One region of the Cobetia sp. Ld8 genome, then DNA from elsewhere that is predicted to be linked to it. Evidence: riboswitches for the same ligand, from Rfam matches in the RefSeq annotation. Region 1 holds a riboswitch; the other holds the start of a gene.
What was found. Region 1 has a riboswitch for thiamine pyrophosphate ahead of tenA (thiaminase II). Riboswitches for the same ligand answer to the same signal wherever they lie in the genome.
Positions count from the first base shown of each region.

Region 2: it holds a riboswitch for thiamine pyrophosphate, as region 1 does, so the genes downstream of both, ACJJV2_RS11145 (ABC transporter ATP-binding protein) here and tenA (thiaminase II) in region 1, are expected to answer to the same signal.

Region 1 is NZ_JBISHF010000006.1:495,789-499,183, forward strand. Features, by position in the region: gene thiC (phosphomethylpyrimidine synthase ThiC) at 1-791, opposite strand, end outside; TPP riboswitch at 918-1,058, opposite strand; gene tenA (thiaminase II) at 1,216-1,875, opposite strand; TPP riboswitch at 2,021-2,147, opposite strand; gene ACJJV2_RS03815 (TIGR04282 family arsenosugar biosynthesis glycosyltransferase) at 2,301-3,002, opposite strand; gene ACJJV2_RS03820 (TIGR04283 family arsenosugar biosynthesis glycosyltransferase) at 3,019-3,395, opposite strand, start outside.
Region 2 is NZ_JBISHF010000008.1:45,942-49,336, reverse strand. Features, by position in the region: gene ACJJV2_RS11155 (ABC transporter substrate-binding protein) at 1-625, opposite strand, end outside; gene ACJJV2_RS11150 (ABC transporter permease) at 772-1,539, opposite strand; gene ACJJV2_RS11145 (ABC transporter ATP-binding protein) at 1,536-2,288, opposite strand; TPP riboswitch at 2,347-2,460, opposite strand; gene ACJJV2_RS11140 (hypothetical protein) at 2,625-3,395, shown strand, end outside.

The sequences.
Region 1 (3,395 bases):
CGGCCGATGATCATCGGCTCGCTTTCCGGGTGATTGATGTTGGCGGGAATGATGGCGCGGCCGCGTGCGACTTCCTCACGCACGAATTCGGCGGTGATCTCGTCGGGCAGGTTGGCGCCGAAGCTGTGGCCTGGGTGCTGATGGCCCAGAATGCTCTCGACGGATTCGCTGCCCTGATATTCCTCACGCAGCGCGATACGTCGCTGATTCTCGCGAATCGCGATGTATTCCATCTCCGGGGTGATGATGCCCTGGCGCGCATAGTGCAGCTGGGTGACATTCTTGCCCGGCAGGGCACGACGCGGGCGATGGTCCAGCTCGAAGCGCAGGGACGACAGGCGTAGGTCGGCCTGGCGCACGCGGCCATATTCACTGCTCAGCTGAGTGAGCTGTTCGGTATCACCGCGTTCCTCGATCCACTTCTCGCGCAGCGGCGCCAGACCCCGGCGGATGTCGATCTCGACCGCCGGATCGGTGTAGGGGCCGGAGGTATCGTAGACGACGATCGGCGGGTTCTCTTCCAGACCGCTGGAGGTCTGGGTCGGCGAGCAGCCGATCTCGCGCATGGGCACGCGGATGTCCGGTCGGGAGCCTTCGATATAGATCTTGCGCGAGCCGCTCAGCGGCGCGATGGCGGCGGCGTCGACCTGTGCTTCGCTGGCGAGGTGGCGGCTGCCATCCTTGCGACCGGCACGCGCGCGTGCCTTGGGGGCAGCCTCAGGCTGCGAGGCGAGCGGTGACTCGGCGGCGTTGGTGGCTTGCGGGTCTTGTGTCGTCGGGGCAGTGCTCATGCAGGTCTCCTCAAAGGGCGACGTCACGGCTGACGTCATCATGGGAAGACCGTGCGCAGGGAGAGGATGGTCGTCGCCGACTCCTTGCCAGCAGGTGGCCCGGGAGCGAGGCGGCCGCGCGCAGCGGCTGGCCATCAGCTTGATTCCTACGCCGGTCCTAACCGGTTCAGGTTCCACGGGACCCCTTGCTGGCAAGCTCGCGCGTCAGGGCGGCGAAGCATGCATGCAGGATCTCAGCCGGTTCCACCGGCACCCCGTCAAGCGTGTTCAGATTTCAATGCGAGGGTGTTGCCCGAAGCGTCAGGCTTGCCCCGGGGAGCATTCTCGCATCCAGGCTCTGTTGGCCTGTCAGTCGTGCCATCCATGGGGATGGCGTCATCCCGAGCGGCTCATGGCGAGCGCCGGGACGTCAGTCTGTCATGACTCAAGCGCGATCGAGGCCCATCTGCCAGAAGTCGATCTCGAGTCGCGTGGCGTCCCGGAAGACATCGACCAGTTCACCCAATCGACGCTCCGAGACTTCCGAGAGTCGCGCATCCAGCCATTCACGCTCGGCTTCGACGGCTTCCTTGAAGTCATCGCTTGAGTACATCGCGATCCAGTCCGCGTACGGGTTGTTCTCGATCTCGGTGGTGTCCTGATCGAGCAGCCACTCGGCGATCTCACCGTAGCCGATCAGGCAGGGCGCGAGCGCCACGTGCAGATCGAGCAGGTCGCCGCGCTGGCCGCAATCGAGCACGTAACGGGTATAGGCCAGGGTGGCGCGGGATTCCGGCAGCTCGCTCAGGTCATCCTCGCTGATGCCCCACTCGCTGCAGTAGCCGATATGCAGATCGAGCTCGGTATTGAGGATGGTGTCCAGACTGGCGGTGGCCTGACGCAGCTCCGCGAGGGTGCGGCTCTTGTAGGCGGCCAGCGCCCAGGCGCGCGCGAAGTGGATCAGGAACAGGTAGTCCTGCTGCAGGTAATGGCGGAAGGACTCCTCCGGCAGACGACCTTCGCCCAGCTGGCGAACGAAGTCGTGCTCGAGATAGTCACGCCATTCCTCGGCGCAGGCACTGGTCAGGTCGTTGAAACTAGGCATGACGCATCCCTCGGTGAGCGTGCTGACGACCCGTGATGGGGCGACAGGTCTCTGGCGCAAGCGTGGCCAGTACCGGAACAGGAGCAGGGGAAAGCGGGGGAGGTGCCGACAGTCACCGTGAGAAAGTGGTGACGATATCGAGTGGCATCGCTTCGCGCTTGATCCCTACGCCGGTACTAGCCGGATCAGGTTCGGCGGGATCGTCATTCACGCAAGGACATTGCCTGCGCATGACATCTCAGCCGGTCTTACCGGCACCCCGTCAAGCTGTGACATGTGAGTCACGATGCAGCGAGTGTAACAGCCCTGAGGCGTAGAAGAAGGGCAGTGTGAGCAAAAATGCATACGACTTTGGGAGGCATGCCGAACGTGTGAAGAGCCTCAAGCGGGTTTGTAGAAAGCCGTGAGCGGGTTCATGGAAAGTCTCAAGCGGCAAGGCCGGCCATGAGCGCCGGCAGGTGGCGCGACAGTCGCTCCAGGTCACGCGGCTCATCGACATCCCAGCTGGTCGGCAGGCAAGCGGCCGTTCTCCCCGCCCGTGCCAGCAGCGTCAGGGTGTCCCGGCAGACATGGGCATGACTCCAGTGGGGCAGCAGGAAGGCTTGCTGGCAGGGCGCCTTGAGGCCGATCAAGCCATAGCCGCCATCGTCGGTGGGCTGCAGCACCGCGTCGTGAGTGCGCAGTCTGTGGGCTGCCTCGCGCAGCCGCTGGCTATCCAGCGCCGGTAGGTCGGAGCCCATCAGCAACACCGGCCCCTCGGGAAGATGTCGGGCCATGGCCCGAGACATTCGCTCACCGAGTTCCCCCTGCGGCTGCGCCTCGAAGGTGAGGTCGGCAGAGGCATCGACAACGTTTCGCAGCCGGGCTTCCAGCGCTACCCGCAGAGCCGCCTGTTCAGGTGCCTGGCTCGACGGCTCGGCAGAGGCCGTCAGCATCACCACGACCTTGCCGAGGCGCGCGGCGCAGGCGTGGTCAACGATATGGCTCAGCATCCGCGCATAGAGTCGAGCTGCGCCCTCGGGGCCGAGTGCGGGGATCAGGCGTGTCTTGCAGTGGCCGGCGATGGGCAGGCGACCGAAGATGATGAGAGTCGGGCGCACCTCTGACGCGGCATCAGCTGTGGGCAAGGTAGGCAACGCCGTATCACGCATGGGGCATGCCGCGCTGCTCACAGGCCTGCGCCGCGGCGCGATAGCCGTAAAGGCGTGCCAGGCGTGCAGGGGAGACGCCACACCAGGCCGCCAGCCGCAGTCCCCACATCTTGACGATGGTGCGCCAGACGCCGTGGGTCTCCCAGCGTCGACCGCTGGTGGTAACGCGCGCAGTCAGGTTCATTGGCGGGGTCAGATGCTTGAGCTGGGCACTCAGCCAGATATCTTCCATCAGTGGCATGTCGGCAAAGCCGCCGATGGCCTCGAAGGTCGAGCGCTGCACGAACTGGGTCTGGTCGCCCGTGCTGATGCTGGTCAGCCGCGAGCGCAGATTCATCATGGCAGCGATCATCGGTAACCACGGCGACT
Region 2 (3,395 bases), on a different contig from region 1:
CGATCTGCAGGTGCAGTTGCGGCTGATAGCTGATGGCGATGTCGACGCGCTCGGCGGCGGCCAGCTTGGGCGGCACGCTCGGGTCGGCGGGGGCGATCAGCTCGACATCAAGGCCGTGCTTCTTGAACAGACCCAGCTCCTGCGCCAGCACCAGCGGGGCGTGACCGGGGTTGGTGTACCAGTCGAGCATGACCTTGAACTGCGTCAATGGCTGCTCAGCGGTGGCAGCGCCCTTGGAGTTGTCCTCGGCGACGTCCTTCGAGTCAGCATCAGCGCTCTGTTCGTCGCTGGCAGCTGTCGGGGCATCCGCGGCCGGTTCAGCACCGTTCTTGGCCTGCTCGGCGGCGCCGGCGGTCGCTTCGACGGCTTCCTGGCTTGCCACCGGCGCCGAGGCGGCCGAGTCACCGTTCACTCCGACCTCGGCCTGCTGAGCGACGATTTCCGGCGCTGACTGGGTGCTGGTGGCGGGTTCTGCCTCGGCGGCGTGGGCCGACATGGCGGTGGCTGGCAGGCTGCTCAGGCACAGCGTGGTCAGCAGGGTGGCGAAGGCGGTGGACAGCAGCGAGGCACGTGGTGAACGTGTCGGCTGTGCTTTGCGCCGTGGCGCCGATGACGAAAGAGACATGGCGGAGTTCCTTGTGATCACAGGGTAGTGGTGCTGCCGTTCGTGGGCGGCAGTCGTCAGGCTCATGCAATTTGTGTCGAGCGTGGTTGCGTCTTTCGGTTACGCGATCTTGCGGTCTTGCGGTAGTTACTCGAAGCCCCGGCGTGTCAGCTCAGACGTGTCAGCCGGTCGCGGTGCCAGGGCATCAGGGCGCGCAGCAGCGCGTCCAGAGAGAAATAGAGCAGCAGGGAGAAGGCGACCAGCACCAGCAGGGCGGCGAACATCAGGTCGATTTCCATGCGCGCGTTGGCGTTGAGCATCAGATAGCCCAGCCCCTGACTGGCACCGGCCCATTCCCCGATGACGGCGCCGATGGGGGCGGCGGTCGCGGCCATGCGTATGCCGGAGGCCAGTGCCGGCAGCGCGGCGGGCAGCTGGATATGGATCAGTCGGCGCCACGGGCTGGCACCCAGGGTATGGGCAAGATCCAGCCAGCCCTGTCGGGTCTGGCGCAGGCCGTCGTAGCCGGTGGAGGCGACCGGGAAATAGATGATCAGTGTCGCCATCACCACCTTGGACAGCATGTCATAGCCGAGCCACAGCACCAGCAGCGGCGCGATCGCGAACAGCGGTATCACCTGGCTGATCAGCAGCAGCGGCAGCAGCGTGCGGCGCAGGCGGGGAATGAAGGCCAGCGCCAGCGCGGTGGCAAGGCCGAGCAGAATGCCCAGCACCAGCCCGGCCAGTATCTCGCTGATGGTGACGCCAGCGTGATGGGCCAGCAGCGGCGCCTTCTGGATCAGCACCTCGAGCACGGCCTGCGGCGTGGGCAGAATGTAGGGCGGTACGGCGGTAACGGCAATGATCAGCTGCCAAAGCCCCAGCAGGAGCAGCGCGCTGATGACGAGGTGACGCATGGCGTGCAGACGTTTCATGCGGCCTCCTCGCTATCGCGCAGGCGGGCGATCAGTTGCGCCTGCGCCGGTGGCAGGGCCGGGTCATCCAGCGGCACCGGGCGTGCGGCGCCAAGCCCCGGCAGGCGTTCCAGCTCGGCGCCGTGGCCCGGGAGGCTCGAGGGGCGCAGCACCAGCAGTTGATCGGCGAGGCGCAATGCCTCCAGCGGGTCATGGGTCACCATCAGGACGGTGCGGCCCTTGAGCAGGCGGCTGGCCAGATCATGCAGCTCCAGACGGGTGATGGCATCCACCGCCGAGAACGGCTCGTCCATCATCACGACCGGCGCCTGCTGGTAGAGCGTGCGGGCGAGGGCGACGCGCTGGCGCTGACCGCCGGAGAGGGCGTCCGGCCAGGCCTGCTCACGGCCCTCAAGCCCGACCGCGGCCAGAAGCTCATGGGCAAGCTTGCGATTGCGCGGCCGCCGGCGCAGGTCATCGCCCAGCCACAGGTTGTCGATGACGCGCCGCCACGGCAGCAGCAGGTCCTGCTGCGCCATCCAGGCGACGCGGTCGGTCAGCGGCTGACCGTCATCGGTGGCGAGGTCGAGCTGGTGGAGGTCTGACATCTCCAGGCCGGCCAGCAGGCGCAGCAGCGAACTTTTGCCGCAGCCGGAGCGCCCCAGCAGTGCCGTCCAGCTACCGGCTTCCAGACGCGCGGAGATATCGCGGAACAGCGTGTGGCCGGTGTAATCGATTCGTGCGTTGTTGAGGGTGAGTCCCAGCGACACAGGCAATTCCGTGGTCAGGCGGCGTGCCGGCAGGAGGAAGCAGGTGACGCGCCGTGCAGGGCACGCGTCGGGGATTCCCTCCGCCGGTATCAACCGGATCAGGTTCCAGGGGTTGTCGCGCGACGTATCGCTGCGGCTCTCAGCCCATCCTCGGGCACCCCCATCCAGGCCGACAGTGTAACGTCACTGTCTTGCCGGTGTCTTGTCCGACGCGGGTCGGGGGGCGGGTCAGGTGGGCAGGGCAGAGGTGGCGTGCGAAACGGACTATGCCGATGTGCCACGCCTTGGGTATGCTGAGGATTACTGTAACAAGACGTGTAGCCCAAGGAGATCATCATGCCCGACACACCGGATCTCTCGACCTGTTCCAGTTATCCCGTTCCCCCGCAGCGGCCGAGCACGGCTGAGGCCGTGGGCGAGCCGCGTCCCGTGCCCAGGGGCTGGCCCGAGGAGTCACTGACCCGCCGGCTCTCGACCTATCTGGGTCAACCGCTCGAGCCGCTGGCGCTCGCCTGGCCGGATAGCGCCAACTGGCTATGGCGCCAGCGTGGCGGCACGCCCGGCCTCATCAAGCTGGCGCGCACCGGGCCAGACCATGACCCCTTCTGGCGCGCCATGCGCGGGGTCTTCGGCGCCGATCGCTGGGCGACGCCGGAGGGGCTGACGCGACTGGCGGGCGCCTTGCCCGCGCGCCTGCCGATTCCGCCACTGCCCCTGACCTTTCTCGGGCGTCTCGATGGCGCGCCCATCTGGCACCTGCCGTGGTCCAGCGGGCAGCCGAGTGATCTCAGCATCACCTTCTGTGAGCTGCTGGGCGACCAGCTCGGTCGCCTGCATCAGGATACGGTGTCGGGCTTCGGTCAGCCGCTGGCGCAGCCGATGCCGCTGTTGCACTGGAATACCCGCGTCACGCGCTTTCTCGCCCATCACCCACGTCGTGCGGAGCTTGGCACGCTGCTCAAGCGCACCTTCCCGGCGCCGACTCGCGCGGTGTGGTGTCTGCCGGACATGCGCGCCGATCAATATCTATGCGCCGCCACCGGCTGGGTATGGAGCGATTGGGAGGCGCTGGTGTGGGCGCCGATCGAGTTCGACTGGGCGCTGGTG